Regions from separate parts of the Aneurinibacillus baijiui genome, predicted to be linked through region 1. Evidence: riboswitches for the same ligand, from Rfam matches in the RefSeq annotation. Region 1 holds a riboswitch; each other region holds the start of a gene.
The links. A riboswitch is a leader RNA that binds a small molecule or an ion and turns the genes downstream of it on or off. The one in region 1 is predicted to bind cyclic di-GMP.
Positions count from the first base shown of each region.

Region 2: another riboswitch for cyclic di-GMP. It lies ahead of AB3351_RS23190 (endo alpha-1,4 polygalactosaminidase); the one in region 1 lies ahead of AB3351_RS05935 (pyridoxal phosphate-dependent decarboxylase family protein).
Region 3: another riboswitch for cyclic di-GMP. It lies ahead of AB3351_RS14355 (transposase); the one in region 1 lies ahead of AB3351_RS05935 (pyridoxal phosphate-dependent decarboxylase family protein).
Region 4: another riboswitch for cyclic di-GMP. It lies ahead of AB3351_RS16950 (methyl-accepting chemotaxis protein); the one in region 1 lies ahead of AB3351_RS05935 (pyridoxal phosphate-dependent decarboxylase family protein).

Region 1 is NZ_JBFTXJ020000002.1:509,878-514,781, forward strand. Features, by position in the region: gene AB3351_RS05930 (methyl-accepting chemotaxis protein) at 1-832, opposite strand, end outside; gene AB3351_RS05935 (pyridoxal phosphate-dependent decarboxylase family protein) at 825-2,477, opposite strand; cyclic di-GMP riboswitch class I at 2,657-2,743, opposite strand; gene pdxR (MocR-like pyridoxine biosynthesis transcription factor PdxR) at 2,951-4,423, shown strand; gene pdxT (pyridoxal 5'-phosphate synthase glutaminase subunit PdxT) at 4,478-4,904, opposite strand, start outside.
Region 2 is NZ_JBFTXJ020000024.1:15,016-19,919, reverse strand. Features, by position in the region: gene AB3351_RS23200 (MDR family MFS transporter) at 1-796, opposite strand, end outside; gene AB3351_RS23195 (LysR family transcriptional regulator) at 909-1,817, shown strand; gene AB3351_RS23190 (endo alpha-1,4 polygalactosaminidase) at 1,850-2,692, opposite strand; cyclic di-GMP riboswitch class I at 2,738-2,833, opposite strand; gene AB3351_RS23185 (hypothetical protein) at 3,138-4,361, shown strand; gene AB3351_RS23180 (tetratricopeptide repeat protein) at 4,363-4,904, shown strand, end outside.
Region 3 is NZ_JBFTXJ020000007.1:80,281-85,184, reverse strand. Features, by position in the region: gene AB3351_RS14370 (SDR family oxidoreductase) at 1-148, shown strand, start outside; gene AB3351_RS14365 (helix-turn-helix transcriptional regulator) at 414-1,286, opposite strand; gene fabF (beta-ketoacyl-ACP synthase II) at 1,411-2,646, shown strand; cyclic di-GMP riboswitch class I at 2,770-2,855, shown strand; gene AB3351_RS14355 (transposase) at 2,867-3,031, shown strand; cyclic di-GMP riboswitch class I at 3,542-3,626, shown strand; gene AB3351_RS14350 (anti-repressor SinI family protein) at 3,607-3,825, shown strand; gene AB3351_RS14345 (hypothetical protein) at 3,995-4,219, shown strand; gene AB3351_RS14340 (YiaA/YiaB family inner membrane protein) at 4,345-4,581, shown strand; gene AB3351_RS14335 (STAS domain-containing protein) at 4,666-4,904, opposite strand, start outside.
Region 4 is NZ_JBFTXJ020000010.1:13,900-18,803, forward strand. Features, by position in the region: gene AB3351_RS16940 (hypothetical protein) at 180-353, shown strand; gene AB3351_RS16945 (YetF domain-containing protein) at 794-1,486, shown strand; cyclic di-GMP riboswitch class I at 1,928-2,011, shown strand; gene AB3351_RS16950 (methyl-accepting chemotaxis protein) at 2,168-3,916, shown strand; gene ggt (gamma-glutamyltransferase) at 4,069-4,904, shown strand, end outside.

The DNA.
Region 1 (4,904 bases):
TTAATTGAGCGCTCTGGGAGAGATGATTGGCCGATTGTAATACATGATCGGATGTTCCTGTCACTTGTTTGACCATTTCTTTTAACTGACGAATCATCATGTTAAAGCTTTCAGCCAACCTGCCGATTTCATCTTTTGCATTCGTATGAACCTCGTCGCGCAGATCACCTTCTGCAACTTTTTGTGTTAAATTTACGAACGCGAGAATCGGCCGTGTAATTCTTCGTGCAACTACATATCCGGCCGCGCAGCCAAGCACCATCGAGATTAACGTCATAATTACGCTCATAGAAATAATGAAGCTTTTTACTTCTTGTATAAATGCAGCATCCATATCAATGCCGAGGATCGTATCCGTGCCTTCGAGGCGTAAAAATGCCGACTTATGAATCCCGTACACGTCTTTGTATATAGAACTGGTCTGCATCTCTCCAGTAAACGCCGCATTCATCTCAGCGGTAAACGGATAATCAGCATTACGCTGGTCCGGCTCTCCGCTGAGCGCTACAATGTACGTCTTGTCCTTTTTAGCCAGAACATAGACATTTTCAACGTCCATTCTTTTTTTCTCATCGTCAAGAAACGCCAAAAGCTGCTGATACTCTGCTTCAGAGCCGCTATCCGATTGATTGACAAGCATCTTGTTTACATTCTTTTTTAAGTCGATGATATTATTTTTTAAGGTGTGCTCAAATTGTGTCAGCACATACTGATCGACAATCCCCATCGCTACTTTATAAAAGGTCACGCTAAACAGCAGGGAGAGGACTAGAATGCACAGCGCGAAGGAAGCGGTAATCTTTCTGCTAAGTGAATGTTTCATCTTAAACATACATAAGCTGCTCCTCCCGTGCTGCATCCGTCAGTTCTACTTGCTCTGCCAAAAATGCAACAATCTCATCAAGTGTCTCGATTGTAGTATATGGTGAGATGGAGAAGAACTTCGCCACATACAACGGCACACGATCGGTCGAATCTATGGCGTCAATGACGCACTGACGTGTCGTATCCCCGAAAAATACCCGGTCGCGCTGCTTGCCCAACTGCTCAAATAAGGCATAGTTCCATTTGTTATTTCGTTCAATGCGCATCTGTGCCAGCTTTCCAGCCTTCTCCTGCTGCCATTCCGGCTGTCCCGGGTAGAAGCGGAACGTCGTAATCGGGCCTGGATTGTCCGCATTTGTAATAGCCATATTCGGGAATTTGGCACTGATTTTTTCACGGAATGCCATATTCACCCGCACATAATTGGCGAGAATCTGTTGGTAGCCCTCCACGCCAAATGCAAGCAAAGCTGCATAGATGGCAATGGAACTTGCCATACGAGAGCATTCCAATGTATAGCTTGTGTGGTAGCTTCCATAGCCACGGTTTCCTACATATGGGGTCTCGAATTCATGCAGATCCAATAGCCCAACATCTTTTCCATTCTTAACAAGAAAGAGCGAGGTCAAATACGGTGTCTGCCCAAGCTTTTGAAAATCAAAGCAAAGGGTATCTGCAAGATGAAGATGCTGCATTTTCTCCCGAATTTTCTTTAGGTTTTCGCACAGCGGCGCTTCGAATCCAAGCGGATTGCGGGCAAAATCATAATCATTGAAGAGACAATAGAAACCGCCAAGGGCTGAGTCGGCATGAATGTGTGCAGGTTTTAACCCGTGCTTTGTCGTAATCGTCTCCGCTTCTGCCTTGATTGCTGCCACATCGTCAATCCCGAATGAATCGGTTGCACCTGTCGTGGCGACAATGTAGATAGGAATTCCACCTTTGCGAATTACGTCTTCCATTTTCGTGCGCAGATCACCTACATCCATCGCATGGGTAGCCGGGTCGGCTTTAACTGTAATGAGGTTGTTGCTGCCAATCCCGGTTGCTTCCATTGATTTTAGCAAGCTGTAATGTGCATTCTCGGAAGCGAAGCAGTATAGATGATTCGGTACTCCTTCTTCTTTAGCATTCGGAAACTGCTTGGCAATCGCCAGGCGCAAACCCGAGAAAACAGCGCCTTGACCGCCCCATGTCGTATAGCCCCAGGAAGAGGCTACATCATAGCCAGCAAGACGGGACATCATCGCAATCACATTCACTTCCGCCTCCGCACCGGCAGGACCGTATACATCCCATAGGTTATTTCCGTTCAGCAGCGTAGCCAGAAGCGCCCCGATAATACCAGGAATGCTTGCCATTGGCAGGACATTCGTGACAAAGTTTCTCGTATGGTACGGATGGCCCTGTGCCAGCTCTAGCAGCTTGTTTACGACCTCTTCCATTTTTGCCCCATGCTGCGGCGCTGTGGCAGATTCCATAATTTCTTTATAGAAATCCCCTGTACGCTCCCGCATAGGACCAAGCGTGGAACGATGCGGATCTTTTAGCTCATCTAGTTCTTCGATCAGTGTGTGAATGAAACCAAGCAGCGATTGCTGGCTTTGTTTGTTTCCATCCTCACTTGGAAATAACGCTTGTACTTCTTTCATGTTCATCATTGCTTACAACTCTCCATTCTCTTTGCTGTACGTATTTCTTCCGATAAAGAAAAAAGACTATTTTCCGTAATGGAATAGCCTTCATCATCAAAGATAGCGCCCGAATCCTGCGATCCGCTGCCATATGAGCAAACGTTCACAAATAAAAGCACCATGCTATGTAGTATGATTTCGGCAACCGGCTATCTTAGTTCTTTCGGAACCTTAGATCCTAGGCTTTGCGTCCCCATCTTTCGGTGGGTTTGCCATTTTCGACATATATTGGGTTTTGTTTACTAGTGATATTTTACCTATCAAAAAAATTTTTTCAACCCTTTGCACCATTGTTATATTATTAAAAATTGTCGGCGTATTAAAAACTACCTGCAAAATTAGAAACAACTGCTTTCTGTGTGCTAAGTGTTATTGTGTTATACTATATACAGCAAAGTGCCTATAACACTTTTATATAAGGAGAGTATGCAATGCAAATTAAGGTGAACCGTCAATTACCGGTCTCGCTTGCCCGACAAATTTATCAGGTGATTGTCGATCGGATTCAATCCGATCTGCTAGAAGAAGGCTTCCGTCTACCATCTGTTCGTACGCTGGCCAAGCAAAGCGGAGTCAGTCTTATGACGGTTGTCCAGGCATATGATCAGCTCGAAGAAGACGGATTTATTCAGCGCGTACAAGGTCGCGGCACCTTCGTACAAAAGAAGCAAATTGTAGAAAAGAATAAGCACGAGGCGTCATACGATTGGCAGCTATCTATTCCTGACTATTTGCCGCGCGCCCAATTCTCACGCTATCATCAAGTCTCGGCACGCTTCGAATTCTTCTCCTCCACCATTGATCCCGGTCTTCTTCCTAACCGGTATCTAGAAAAAGAGATTCAGCGGATTCTTGCCCAGGAGCCGCGCATTCTCTCTACATACGGTGACATGCAGGGAGATTTGGCACTTCGTACGGAGCTTGCGCATTATCTGCGTGAAAATAAAATTAAGACCTCTTCTGAAGAGATTCTGGTTACAAACGGTACGCAACAAGGGATCGATTTAGTAGCACGGACATTCATCGGTCCCGGAGATATCATATTCACCGAAGCGCCCACATATCCGGCAGCCATTGATGTATTCCGCTGGCAGGGGGCAACCATTCTCCCTGTTCCGGTAGATGAACACGGCATGCGGGTGGACATGCTAGCAGCATTATGCGAAAAATATAAGCCAAAGCTGATCTACACCATGCCCACCTTTCATAACCCGACCGGTACGGTCATGACGATGCAGCGGCGGCGGCAGCTGCTTGACATCGCCGCAGAGACACAGTGCCTTATTCTAGAGGACGATCCATGGAGCGAGATTTATTTCGAAAAACAGCCGCCTCCCTCGCTTAAGAGCATGGACGAGCACGGACATGTTATCTATCTAAAGGGATTGAGTAAAATCCTTGCGCCCGGCTGTCGTGTTGGCGTATTAACCGCTTCCGGCACGATACTCAATCGGCTTATCGCCGCAAAAGGCAATATGGATTTAGGCAGTCCGCTCTTAACGCAAAAAGCAATTCTACCACTCCTTCATTCGGAGAGAATGCGCAACCATATCAAGAAGCTGCGCATCGCTCTACAACTGCGCCGGGATATGATGATTGAGTTGCTGACAGAGCATATGCCCCCTGGCGTAAGCTGGATTCCCCCACAGGGTGGGGTCAACCTATGGCTCTCACTTCCGCACCAAATTGATACGGAGGATTTTCTAATTTATGCCCGCAACCATCAGATCACCTTTTTGCCGGGCGCAGCCTGCTATCCCATCGAATCGAAACGCCACTTTCTCAGGCTCAGCTTCTCTTATATGAATGAACGGGAGCTTGAAGAAGGCGTGCAGGCGCTATGCAATGCCGTATCTGCCTTTACCCACACATCTTCGGTATACCGCAAGGCACCAATCGTCTAAATAAAAACAGCACGCAAGAAGCTCTTCGCCTCCTGCGTGCTGTTTTTTGATCTATTATTTTGCAATGCCGACCGCTTCTTGTGCGCGGTATTCTTTAACCATAGTAAGAAAATACGCATGTAAGCGTGCATCATCTGTCAACTCCGGATGAAACGATGCGCATAACAGATGTCCTTCACGCGCAGCAACGATCTCATCCTTATAGCGAGCCAGAATCTCTACTTCATCGCCCACCTCGCGAATGAGCGGCGCACGGATGAACACGGCACGAAAATCTTCGGCTACACCTGGAATCGGCAGATCAATTTCAAAGCTCTCCCGCTGGCGTCCGAACGCATTGCGCGCTACATTGATGTTCATTAGACCAAGGTGAACCCAATCCTGGCCTTCAATGGCATTAGCTAAGATGATCAGGCCCGCACACGTGCCGAACAACGGCTTTTTCTGTGCTGCAAATTCGCGCAGAGCTGTATCAAAGCCG
Region 2 (4,904 bases), on a different contig from region 1:
CAGCTACCTTCAATTGAAGTGCGATGACAGTAAGCGAGATTGTTGCATACATAATTGCCACACCGCTCGTATCCCCCGTAACCTCCTCCATTCGGCGCGGAATCGTCAAAAATAGCTGCATATACAAATAAAAATAACCAATCAGAATAACCGTATAGAGCACGAAGGGACGATTCATTATAATCTCCCGCGTATCCGCCACCCAGCTCCTACTCGTTACCTCCGCTTCAATCTTCGGCAGCGTCACCCATACCAGCATCGCTACCGCTATGAAAAGCACACCCGATACCAAAGAGAGATAGAAGAACTGAACGGACGCCAATACGCCACCAACAAGCGTTGACACAACCATGCCGGTGTTGACTACTACACTGCGGAATGCAAAAATCTCTTTTCTCCCTTTCTCCGGAGTGAGCCTAGCAAATGCCGCAAGAAAGGCAGGTTCAAATAATGCCCCGCCAAGACCCGATAAAATGGCGGCAACAATAAACTGCCACATTTCCGTACAAAAAGCAAAGCCTACAAACCCAGCGGCCCGTACGAGTACCCCGAATACAAGCGCTTGTTTACAGCCGATCCGATCCGCAAGCATCCCCCCTAAAAATGAAAAACCCTGCTGCGAAAACTGACGGATACCAAGCAGAATTCCGGCCATTGCCATAGACCAGGCAAAACTTCCCGTCAAATACAGCGTCAGATATGGAATCAATGCATAAAAGCCCAAATTCATTAAAAAAGAACAGATAAACAGCACCCGTACACCTAACGGCGACATTCGCCATACATATCCAACCATACGTTCCCCTCCTCGCTTTCTACAATAAAGCAGGAAATGTCATTTGTATAACGAATGATTTTGATACATGTTATCTATTTTTTCGATTAAGCAAAGGGAAGGAGACATTCGCTTGGATTTTGAACAATTACGTACATTCATTGTATTGGCTCGCAACAAAAGCTTTTCTAAAACGGCTGAGGCTCTGCATCTTGTACAATCCACAGTTTCTTCGCGCATTCAAGCCTTAGAAGCTGAAGTCGGTAAACCCCTCTTCATGCGCGATCGGCGCAAGGTAGACCTTACTGCCGCCGGATATACATTTCTTCCATACGCTGAACGGTTGCTTTTACTCAATGAAGAGAGCTTGCTAAAGATACAATCTATGAAGACGTTTGAAGATCAGCTATCTATCGGTGCAACCGACACGTTATGGAAATATGTTCTCTGCCCTGTGGTTGAAACGTTTTTCAATCAATATCCTACCGTCTCACTAAAAATAAAAACAGGACATTCCTGGGATGTGGTGCATCATTTGAAGGACGGAGTTGTACAGCTCGGCTTTGTATACCTCCCACAGTCTATCCCGGGTTTTGAAGTACTCCCCTTCTATGAGGAGGAAATCATTCTCGTCTCCCATCCAGAGCATGAAGCAGCACGCTGGGATGCGGTAGCGCCTGAATTCCTTGCAAGCCTCCCTCTTCTATATGTGGATTGGGGAAACCCGTTTTATGAGTGGGTGAGTGAACTGCTTCCGCCTGAGTATGTTCCGCAACTGCACATCGACAATGTATCGATGCTCCTTGCTCTCCTGCAAAAAAACATCGGAATGGGATTTATCGTTCGATCCGCCGTAGAAGAAGAACTGCGTGCTGGGCGCTTAGCTGAGATCCAACTCACAGACGGACTCGTCCCTCCAAAACGCACTGCCTTTATTATGGCGCAGAAGGAACACCTGCACCGTCCCGCTATTCAAAGCTGGCTTAAAACCATGCAAGAGCTTAGACTGCTCTCCCTTTCTACAGAAAAAACTCCTCTTTGATTTACTCAAAGAGGAGCTTTCTATCTTCTACTCTACCAAACATCAAAACCTTTGGTTGTGTGGAAATGAATGAAGCCTTGTTTCTTTGCATACTCTGTACTCTTCGCCTTACCGCTAAAGGATATGGTAAATACAGAGAACGGATACTGCTTTTGAAGTGCGTGCAGTTCTGCCATCCGATCCTGTGCCCACTGATCCTTCGCTACGGTCGCGTAATCGAAGTTCTCCCACATAAAGCCGTCTACATAAGGAGCTGTATATCCAGTCAACGTACCGAATCCCCAGTTTTGAATCAAATATAGACTTGGGAATTGCGCCTTGATCTCACTCATAAATGCTGCCATGCCGAACTGCTGCAGTGTAAGCATTACAGGATCATTTCCGTGCTGGTCATCAATATCGCCTACTGTATCGAGAAATACCCCATCAAATCCTTTTGCGGCTACTTGATTTTTCACTTCATCCATCAATATTTGTTGATAGTGCGGGGAAGTAATATCCATTAAATACGAATCCCATTCAGCAAAATGAACCTTCTCATTCTCCCGGAGGAAGAAATCAGTGGCCTCGCATTTATTTAATAGCGTCTGATTCCATGACGCAACTTCCATTGTACTCACATAACCCATGACCATCGTGCCGCCTTTTTTGATCCGTTCGATATCGGCTTTGGTGTAATGATACGGCTCAACAATAACCATGTTGTAATTTTTCATTTCATTAAATACGCGTGCGGTCGGTTTACCATAGAAAATTTTATAGGAAGTCACCTGTTGGAATGGAGATACTTTTGCTGCACTCACGTAAGTTGAAGACCCTCCTAATCCGAATAGTACCAAAGTCAAAGACAACAGTGCGACTGTTAACTTCTTCACGAAAAATCCCTCCAGAGATACACAGAGGGATGGGTGGTTTCGCAGACTGGCAATCGGTACCTCCGCACTATAATAATATGCGCAGATCGACGACCCATGCCTTTGCGTCCTTGCTTTTCAACAAGTTTGCCCATCACCAGATATGTATGCAGTTAATTTTTTTTCTTACTTTTATTATACACGCGCATAGATCTTTAGCAATATAAAATAGTTAATTATCTTGTCACATACGTGACATTTACCTTACAATTTTGAATCCTGTTTTAAAAACTATCATTCCAAATACATATACATTTTTTCCCCTTTATATTTTGTTACACACTTTCCATTTGATGCCTTGTGAGCACCATAGGTACAATAAACGTTGGCCATATAAATATTTTTATCAATATCTGTACAATTATTATACAAATCGGGTAAAAGAAATGGAAAACGGAGGAAATAAATGTTTTATCGTCAGCATTCTCTCATAAGAAAATATGCTGAGCTTATCTGTGTATTCCTGGTTTTTGTTCTGTTGGATTGGTGGACAGAACTGCGATTTACAGAATTTCAGCCAGCCCCGACACTCTTTATCGCTCTTCTATTCTCACTGCGATACGGCTGGAGCGTCGGGCTTGTTAGCTCGCTTATGACTATTGCTTATATTGTAGGAACTGCGACGGTTCGTGGTGAAGATGTACTGTTGCTATTTTTTGATTTTGAGCGGGCAAAATGGCTGCTCTTTCATTTGATTCTAGGTATTATTCCCGGATTGTTCATCACTAATCTCCGTGAACAATATGAAGCGCAATACTATCGTAATCAGGAAATAATTGAAGAGAATCGGCAGCTGCGACGCGCGGTAGATCGATTGAGCGAGTCACGGAAGATACTTGAAGGGAAAATTCTCGAATCGGAACAAAGCATTCATACGCTGCTTGAAATTATGCGTGCACTTGATGCTAGAGATCCTGAGTCTACGATTACCCAAGCCGCCAAAATTCTGGCTGATTTTTTCAAAGCCGAGGAATTTGGTATCTATCATCTTGATCAATCAGAGACAGCCCTGCGGTTGAAGATACGAATGGGGCAATCCGAAAAGTTAAAACCAACCCTGTTTATCTCAGATTCTCGCTTCTACAGTCGATTACTGCGAGAAAAAACTGTCATTATGCGCCGAGCAGATGACGAGGCATCTACACCTGTCTTAGCAGGTCCCATTCTTCGCGAGGGCAGAATTAAGGACGTGCTGATTATTAGCCGCATTGCTCTGGATCGTCTAACTCCACAAAGCGTTCAATTCCTGCATCTTCTGTTAGAGCTTATTTCTGACAGCACTGAAATCGCAGCGCTTCGCCTCGAAGAGAAGGGAGCGGGAATTACATACCCTGGCACCTCCATCTATTATCCGGAGGCTTTCCAGCGACGCGTGCAGATTGAGCGGGAGAGAGAGGCCGAGCTTGAACAGCCGTATACAGCATTTGATATATCGCTTCCTACACATTTACAGCTTGAGGCAGATGAATGGAGCAAGCGCCTAGAGCCGCATATGCGGGAGGTAGATATCGTCGGCTATGACAAACGCGATAACAAACTTCTTTTCCTGCTTCCGGCAACCGACCAAGAGCAGACGAAGAATTTCATCGAACGGATCATGCCTGTGATTTCATATGACAAGGGGGAGTAAAATGTACATCGTTTTTTTCTTTGTGCTGCACACATTAGCATTGTTTCTGCTAAGCCGTCTACTCCTTCCTTCTCTAACAGAAGAAAAGCGCGGAGCAGCTTCCTGGATCTTTGTTGTTTCCATCTTTCTTCCCTTTATTGGTGAAATCTTAGGGCTTATCGTCTGGCTTGCTGAAAAAAAGACGCATAACCGCTCAGCTTTGGATACATATGATGAGTATACGCGAATACATGTGGATAACTACGAGAATATCATTGAAGAAGCCGCGAACGATTATCGTCTGCTTCCGATCATGCAGAGCTTGGAGATGGATGATAGCGAAATAAAAAAAGAAATGCTTATCCGTCTGTTGGACTTGAATATAGGACAAAAAGGTAAATATTTGTACACAGCCTTACAAAATGAAGATACGGAGGTCGTGCATTATGCTGCAACATCAATCAATGTCTTAAAAGACCGGTATATCCGTCGCATCTCCTCCCTTCGAAACCAGTTGCGCAGCGAGAATCCGGCAATCTACTTAGAACTTGCCCAAGTCTATCA
Region 3 (4,904 bases), on a different contig from region 1:
GGGACGCATACAACCGGGAATAAGCACCAACCCACGTACAGGCCAGTCAGAAGAAATCGCAGGCGTTGCCCTGTTCCTTGCTTCAGACGAATCAAGCTTTGTTAACGGAACAATCATAACAGCAGATTCGGGTTGGACTGCATATTAATTCATAGCACCAAAATAAAAAGGGGGCTGCCCAATATTATGGGTTAGCCCCTTATCCTGTTTCCTTATCAAAACCGGGCATTAGAACCAAAATGTAAATAAGGTGATATCCGCCTAACACTTGTCTACACCTAGACCCATAGAATGTAACTATGTCTAGTGGAAAAAGGAGGAGAAACTATGGGTTTCGGTTTTGGTGAAGACGTTATTGGTATCGTGTTGGTGCTTTTTATCCTTCTTGTGATTATCGCATGTGCATGTGACAATTAATGGTCGAAGCCGGGCGTCTCATCGTCCGGCTTTTTTTCTGTCAGCAGTCGTTTTAATTTTGCTTCAGTAGATGATTCCTCTACAGGAGTATACACGCTACATCGCAAATCCATCGCCCCTTGGACTTGCAGGGAAGTTAAATTAAACAGCATTTTTCCCACTTTGGCGTGCCGGAATTCAATGAAAACCTCTGGAGCCATGCTTACTTGGCTCTCTTGCCACAAAGACTGAAATTCCGGATGAAGATGAGTCATTTCTTCAAGAAACTGATTATACCATGTATCTCCTACATATTGGCCGTAATAAGCACGGAAGATAGCAAGAAATCCCTTAATGAAATGTTCCCAATTAACGGCTAATGACCGCAGTTCTTTTCTTGTAAAGAGTAAACGAATTAAGTTTCGTTGTTCATTTGGAATTTGTTCGAAATCCAAAAAAACATGTGCGGCAGCTCGGTTCCAGCCGACGATATGGAAGTGTCGATCAGTAATCAATGTCGGACAATAGTTAAGTTCTGACAAAATTTTTCCTAAGGACGGAGGGATTTTTGTTTCCAATGTTTCTGGTTGGGAAGCATTTGAATTGGCTTCTAAGGCAAGGTCATATAGATATTTGCGTTCATCATTATTTAACTGCAGGGCGGTTGCAATAGCATCTAATACCGATGTAGAAACGTTAATATCACGCCCTTGCTCTAGCCATGTGTACCAAGTGGTGCTTACGCCTGCTATTTGAGCGACTTCCTCCCTTCGCAAGCCGGGTGTCCGCCGCCGGGTTCCTGTTGGTAGTCCAACAGATTGAGGTTGAATGTTAGCTCGCTTTGATTTTAGAAAGGTGGACAGAGCGTCAAGTCTGTTTTGATTATTCAACGTTTCCATGCCCCCTCATCATACGAATGATCATAGTAGTAATTATACTAGGATAAACAACAACTTGTAATAGGATAAGTAGCATGTGAAAATATAACAAAATATTCAAGGGGAGGGATCAAGCTTGGAGCGTGTAGTGATTACAGGAATGGGAGTCGTCTCACCACTGGGCAATGAAGTAGCAATGTTATGGGAAAATTTGGTTAATGGTAGGTCAGGTCTTTCTTTTATTGATACATTTGATGTAAGCGGGCATAAAACAAAAATTGCTGGACTCGTCCGTGATTTTCATGCCGAGGAACTTCTAGGACGCAGGGATGCAAAGCGTATGGATAGATTTTGCCAATTTGCCTTAGCTGCAGCCGAGCAAGCATGGATCGATTCGAACCTAGATATGGATCAAGTCGATCCGACACGTCTGGGTGTCTATGTTGGCTCCGGCATAGGAGGAATTGAAACATTCATTAAAAATGTGGATCTGCTTCGGGAGAGAGGAGCGGGCCGGGTAAGTCCTTCGTTAGTATCCGCAATGATTTCGAATGCGGCTGCAGCGCAAATTAGCATGAAATGGGGCGCGATGGGTCCTTCGATGTCGCCTGTTTCTGCTTGTGCAATCGGCAATACAGCGATTGGCGAAGCGTCCAGACTTATTCGATTCGGGGGAGCGGATGTTGTCTTTGCGGGCGGCACGGAGGCTTCGATAACCGACTTGTCTTTGGCCAGCTTTGGGAATGCTACAGCTTTATCTACAAGGAATGATTGTCCGGCTAAAGCAAGTCGTCCGTTTGATGAGAATCGGGATGGATTTGTCATGTCGGAAGGCGCAGGCATTCTCCTTCTCGAATCGTTGTCTCACGCATTACGAAGAAACGCACGAATTTATGCTGAGGTTATTGGCTATGGTGCAAGCTCAGACGCGCATCATATGGTATCTCCGCATCCGGAAGGTAAAGGCGCATACCATGCTATGAAAATGGCGTTACAAGATGCTCAGATTTCTTTGGAACAAGTCAATATCATTAGTGCTCATGCGACCAGTACGGAAGCCGGTGACATATCGGAAACCATAGCCATTAAAAAATTATTCGGAGCGCAAGCATATAACATCCCTATAACAGCGAATAAGTCTATGACCGGCCACATGTTGGGTGCAGCGGGTGGGGTAGAAGCCATTGCGCTGGCAAAATGCCTGCAGGAAGGAACGATACCTCCTACAATCAATCTAGAACATGCGGACCCGCTATGTGATTTAGATTATGTACCTAATACTGCCCGTCAGGCAAATGTAGAGATAGGGTTATCCAATTCATTTGGTTTTGGCGGTCACAATGCGGTAATCATTTTAAAAAAGTATGAGTAATGTGTAGTATTACAAGCAGTTATGTTCTACGGGAATTGGTAGATAAAGGTTGCGTATATGGCGGATAAAAGAAAAATAGTGAATACCTATTCCATTGTGCACTAATTTTTTGTATCCTAATGTATGTCGAAAAGGCAAACTCATTGAAAGATGAGGACGCAAAACCACGGGCCTACTGTATAAAAAGCTACGGCAGCCGGGTTACCGAAAGGAGAAAAAAATGAAGCGGAAGTATTCACGTGAGTTTAAGTGCAAGGTCGTACAGCAGGTATTGGAATGTAATAAGCCTGGCAGCATAGCCAGACAGCATCGAATCAACAGTATTATGATTTTTCGGTGGATGAATGAATATAAGCAAGGAAAATATGATAGTGAATCTGTATAAAATGGGGCTGTCTAAAAAGCCAAGCATGTTGATGTAACAGCATGCTTGGCTTTTCCGTCTATATCATTGCCTCCTTTGTTAATGACCAAAATGAGCAAAAAAAAATCCGGCACGGGGCCGGTACAGAAAAGAAAATATTGGGGGGTTCTTGTTAATAAGTTACCACAATTGGTAATTATTTCATCTAGGCAAATAAGTGGAACTTATACAAAGCCGCCTTAAACGGATAAGTAGGAACATAAGCGTATATTATTTTTGATTTACTTTACGATTGCATTCCCTGTAATCTGTCTGGTTAGTTTTATCACCTGCTATTGATTTCCTTATATGTAAGCAGTAGGGTTTAGGTGTGACTATATTGTGACTTCTTCATGACAAAAGAACCTTTCCGTGGGTACATGTAATCGGTAAAATAGATTTACAAGTTAGAAAAAATATAAATGACCTTACGAGAGGCACACCTTACTAACAATAAAGGTCAGGTAAAAAACAAATACCTAATCAAAATACTTGAGAAAAAGGCAAACCTGACTGAAAAGCAGGGACGCAAAGTTCCAGGTCTACGGTATAGCACTATGACGGCTGAACTACCTCTTAAGAATTTGCGGGGGGCGAAGATGGTTAGGAAGCAGAACGAACTTGATCAAGAGTGGGTGTCTCTTATGCTGATTGCACGTGAGTTAGGAATTACCCCGGAAGAAATAAGAAGTTTTTTAAAAAGCGAAAGTAACGCTATACACCAAGTGGTGCTAGAGTCTAAAGAGATGACATACCATTCATATAGGATAAGATGAGAACCTTCTGTCTATAGGGCAGAGGTTTTTTTGTTTATGAGCAGACACAAGCGTATGAGGGGTATTCTCAAAAGTAGCACTTATATAGTATGATCCAATACAAGCAGTAGCAATATGCCCCAGCATCGCTTTATTTGCCAAATAGACTGAAAGAAAGGGCGGAACCTGTATGGCTGTTACACTGCGTATTTGCCATAAGTGTGCGGATGACGTAAAAAAGCTGAAGAAAAAGCTCAGCAAAATAGAACCGAAAGCAAAAATCTGCGTGGGATGTCAGTCGATGTGCAAGCTTGGCAAAAAGAAGGAATTTGTTATCCTCGGTAAAGATGAAATGGTAACAGGAAAGACGACGAAGAAGGTTGTTAAAAAGGTAGGAAAGCTGCTTGCTCGATAAAGTTTGTTTCCGATTGCTCCATTACTAGAAAATATAATTTATTTTTTCTAAATTTCAGTATACACAATAGGAATAAATTGGTTGATAGCGAATATGTGAATAAGAGGATGGAGGTAATGGATGCAATGAGACCACGCAGAAGAAATACAAAAGCATTTACAAATATGGCCTGGGCAGCATTTATTTTGTCGTTTGCAGCGATGTTCATCGGGATTTACACATTAGATGCCCCGCTTCCGGTGAAAGGATATTACATCGTATCAGCGCTTTTCTTAACCATGAGTTCTTTTGTACTGCAGAAGACGATTCGGGATAATCAAGAAGATGATGAAAGGTACGCTGACGAGTTTAACAAAGAATAAGTTGATGCCGCAAAAAAGGATCGCAAAACTTCTAAGGTATACGGAAGTTTTACGATCCTTTTCATTTGGAGATGAAAGGGGTTGCTACATGGCGAGATAGTTCTTTAATGCTTGCTGCAACGTTCCTTTCATTTCTGCTCTGTCTTTGAATGATATGCCTTCGTTAATCATTTTTCTTACAACTTCAGGGCGTAATCCTGTAATGATAGTACTGCATCCCATCATTGAAATCCCATCAAAAATTCGTAATAGATGGTGGGCTACCTCCATTTCCATCTGAAGGACGCCAGACAAGTCCATGATTAACGTTTGAATATGTAAGT
Region 4 (4,904 bases), on a different contig from region 1:
ATATCACCTGCTGCAGTATGTAGAATATCGGCAGCAGGTTGCTAGCCTGGACCGACGAAAAGAAGGCATCTTATAGGAAATGAGGAGCAGTGCAGCAAACTGACAGAATGTTAGAAAGAAGTAGAAGAAATGTCGTATTAGATCGGTGTAATTGAATCTGCCTGCGACATCCTTGATGATTGGCAGCGAAACATCGCGCAGGCAGCGCTAAAATCAAAAAGCGGGTATGTGCCATTATGGCGGAATTAAGTGGGAAGGACCTGTTAGAGATGCAAGCTCTGACGCTGCACTATGTTGTATATCGTGTCGTTGGCGTCGCGTTCTCGTATTATCAACCAATCCTGCCTGGGTGAGCGTGGAAGCGACATCATTCATTATGTGGGCGCTGGTGCATGTATAGGTTCGATTCCTGTGTCCTGAATAAAAGATAAGCAAAGAGACTATTTCAAGAGAATAGTTCATTTTTTAATGAAGGGCAATTAAGTTGCAAATGCGCTTAATGTATAACAGACCACCTTTAGTACAGATAATGGTGTATATGGAGGGAAGACATGGATATAAATTGGATCTGGCAAACACTTTTAATTTTTGTAGTGGGCGTGCTTCTATTAAGGATTAGTGGGAGAAGATCGATCTCTCAGATGAAAATACCGGAAACTGTGATTATGATGGTGGCGATTGGTACATTGCTTATTCAACCAGTAACAGGCAAGGGGTTATGGATATATCCAATTACAAGTTAATGGATTATAGGCACCCTTTAGAGTGTCCGAAGCTATCAGGAAGGGCAGGAATGAATGTGCTAGAAGTTCTCATACGAACGATAATGGCTTTTATTATCTTGCTTATTTTGACGCGAATTTTAGGAAAAAAGCAAGTGAGTGAACTTACATTCTTTAATTATGTAACAGGGATAACATTTGGTTCGATTGCAGCTATGATTGCAGTTGACAGAAGAATTTCAGCCGCTGAAGGTATAGTAGGTTTAATCGTTTGGACCATACTAACAATGCTTGTAGGCTACATTGGGTTAAAAGTACCGAGAGCACGTGTGCTATTAGACGGGGAGCCTACAATCATTATCAAGAAAGGAAAGATCTTAGAAAAAACAATGCGAGATGCACACTACAATATGGATGATTTAAGTATGATGCTACGGGAAAAGGGTTTCTTTTCTATTGAGGAAATAGAATATGCTATTCTAGAGCCGGATGGGCAGCTGTCTGTTCTGAAGAAACCAGTTTATCAAACACCAATAAACAAAGATATAAATATTGCTACAAAACCATTCAGGTATGTACCTACCGAGTTAATCGTAGACGGGGAGATCGTATATAAAAATCTCAAAGATTTAAATTTGGATGTAGCATGGTTAGACGAACAGATTCGGAAAACAGGACTTCACTCACTTGAAGAGGTATTTTACGCTGAACTACAAAGTGATGGTACTGTGTACATAGATAAAAGAAAAGATGCTTTGTATTAGCTTGAACTGTAACCCGAATAAGGGACTTTTTTTAAAGTGTTCATCATTCGAGTTACAGTTCAGTCTGTCAGAAGTTTTTTAATCTGCTTTTACAAGTGCGTAAGTAGGACGTGCATAGTGTAATTCCATTCGACAGAGCATACCTGTGATTTCACTTAAATAAGAAGTGCTTGTTTTACCGCTGTCGAACACTGTCATGAAATGTAGATATATGCGTAAGCGTTTTCAAATGTATTCGACAAAGAAACTTAGAAAAAAATTCTAAAAAAAAGAAAAAAATATCAAAATAGGTATAAAGAATAGTGTTTTATTGACCGATTAGTATAATATCACCAGATATTTTTACATTTAAAGTAAAACATTCATTTTTTCGGATCTTTTGTTGTAGTGTCTAAGTATGTCGTGTCATGGGTTGTTTTAAAACTTAATATCGTATGATGTCGAACGAAACGGCACCCACATTGAAAAATGTGCTCGCAAAACCACAGATCTAAGGTCAATGACTATGATGGCTGGGTTACCGAACTCCGCAACGTTTTTCGACAAGGCTATCCCATTTTTATAGCCTTTTTTGTGCTGTTTTCATACAACTTGTCTAACTATCATAGTGACTCATACGACTTTGCAAGAAGGACTGTACTATGCTCCAAAAATTGTAAGGTCATTACTGGAGGGTTTTCAATGAAAAAGTGGTTGGGAAAGCTAGCTACACCATCGATTAAGACAAAATTGCTTGGATCATTTCTTGCTGTCTCGTTAATCCCTTTGATTGCTCTTGGCGTCATTAATTTCTACTTTTCAAAAGACGCGATGATTGAATCAAACAAAGGGCATTTAAAATCCTTAGTTGATAATGCGTACATTCTGGCCGAGACGTTGAATAACGAGGCAAAGGCGGGAAAGATCACACAGGAAGAAGCGCAGGAAAAGTTCCGAATAGCGATAGCTGGGGAGAAGCAACCGGACGGAACAAGGAAGACGCCAACCAATTTGCCGCGCATTGGCGATGGCGACTATTTCTTTGCCTACAATAAAGAGATTCGTGCTGTGATGCACCCGAAGAATTTTGAGGGGCAAATCAAGGATCAGCCTAATGAATTAGGTGTAAATGCAAACCGTGATATGTACAACCAAAAAGAAGGCTATTACACATTCTTATGGAAGAACCCGGGTGAAACAGAACCGCGTGAGAAGATCGCATATCTTCGCTATTTTAAGGAATGGGACTGGGTTATTGTAATGGGCTCCTATTACGATAATTTCTATGAAAAAACACAAGAGAGTAAGGAAATCACAATCTATATGCTTCTTGTAGGCCTGGTGCTGGTAACGACGGTGTCCCTGTTAATTGCATCAAGTATCACGAAGCGGATCAATCGGGTTAAAACTGTGATGGAGTGTATGGGTCAAGGTGACTTCACCACAAGGGTTGCAGGAGATGAGCGGGATGAGCTTGGACAGATGGGACAAGCCCTCAATGAAACCATTGATAAGATTTCCGAGGTACTTTCCCAGGTTAAAGAATCCTCTCGTTTTGTGAAAAACTCTGCCGATCATCTAGCTGAGGGAGCACATCAATTAAAGAGCGCCTCAACAGAGATTGCCTCTTCTGTAGAAGACGTATCACAAGGATCGGAGCAGCAATCTGATACTCTGCAAAATCTCTCCAGCTATATGGAGGAGCTTGCAGCGAGCTTCGAGGATACATCGCATAATATGGCATCTGTTAATAGCATGGCAGTCAAAGCAAGAGAGGCCAGTATAGACGGAAAGGAAAACATTCAAGGAACGATTAAGCAAATGGGATCGATCAAGGATTCTGTGCAAGAGATCCAGGAAGTCATTACGCTGCTTAATCAGCGTACAAAAGAAATCAGCAATTTTGTCACTGTCATTACAGATATTTCTTCACAAACAAACTTGCTTGCACTGAATGCTGCCATTGAAGCAGCTCGTGCGGGTGAACATGGTAAAGGCTTCGCCGTTGTAGCAGAAGAGGTTCGCAAATTGGCTGAGCAGTCCGCAAAATCAGCAGAAGAAATCAAAAGTATTATCGGCAGCATTATCGAGGAATCAGAAAGAAGTAGAGAGACGGTTCGGATCAGCAGTGAAGCTGTGCTAGAAGGAACGGAAGTGGTTAAAGAGGCCGGTCAAGGCTTTGATCAGATTCTATCATTTGTAAATCAAGTGGCACAGGGAATCGAGAATGTCAATCGATCCATCCAAGAGGTAAACAAAGGGGCTCAGGACATTTCTAGCTCTGTAACCGAGCTTGGGGCTTTTAATGAGCAGACGAATGCGAGCACACAAAACGTAGCTGCATTAATTGAAGAACAGAATGCGATGGCGAAGGAAATTCATGCCGCAACAGAGACATTGGCTCACCAGGCAAATAGTCTAGATGATATGACAAAGCGTTTCACCGTATAAGCCCAGATGAGCATTGTAAGGGAGGTGATGCTGCGGAGTAGATCAGTTTAGGCAGTTGCTTTATGATACAAAAATCTTCAAGTAAAAGGGGAAAGAAGATGAATCGAATTGTAAGAGCTTCAGTAGGGGCTACATTGGCAGTTGTGTTATTTATGTTTACTTCCTTTAGTGCTCTCGCAGCAAATCGACCGACAACAATGGGTTCTGGCGGTATGGTAACAACTCCGCATTATCTCGCTTCTCAAGCAGCAATCAAGGTATTACAAGAGGGCGGGAATGCGGTGGACGGTGCGATTGCGGCGGCTTCTACGCTGGCAGTTGTATATCCACATATGAACAGCATCGGCGGCGATAATTTCTGGCTGATCTATAATGCAAAGACGGGCGAACTCAAAGCCCTGAATGCAAGCGGTCGTTCAGGTGAAAAAGCCACCATTGATTTCTATAAAAACAAAGGCTATAACACGATTCCAGCGCGTGGTTATTTAGCTGCTAATACCGTGCCAGGTGCGGTATCAGGATGGCAAGAGGCTTATGATTATGCTAAAAAAAGCATGGGCCATAGCGTCCCTTGGAATAAGCTGCTAGATTCCTCCATTCATTATGCGAAAAACGGATTCCCTGTAACGCAAAGCCAGGAGAAAAACACAAAAATGAGCCTGGATGAAAAGGATAAAGAGTTCCGCAATCTGCAGCGTTTTGAAGGCTTCGTAAAAACCTACCTGAAAGCTAATGGGGAGCCGTATAAAGAAGGCGAGCTGTTCAAGCAGCCGGATTTGGGTAACACATTGCAAGTGATAGCCAACCAAGGAGCAAACGGTTTTTATAAAGGTGAAATCGCGAAAAAAATCGTTGCCGATCTACAGGCAAACGGCGGATTATTGACAGCAAAAGACTTTGCTGATCATCGTGCTGATTGGGTAAAACCGATTACGGTAAATTACCGTGGCTATCAAGCATATAACCTTCCACCGAATACGCAGGGCAT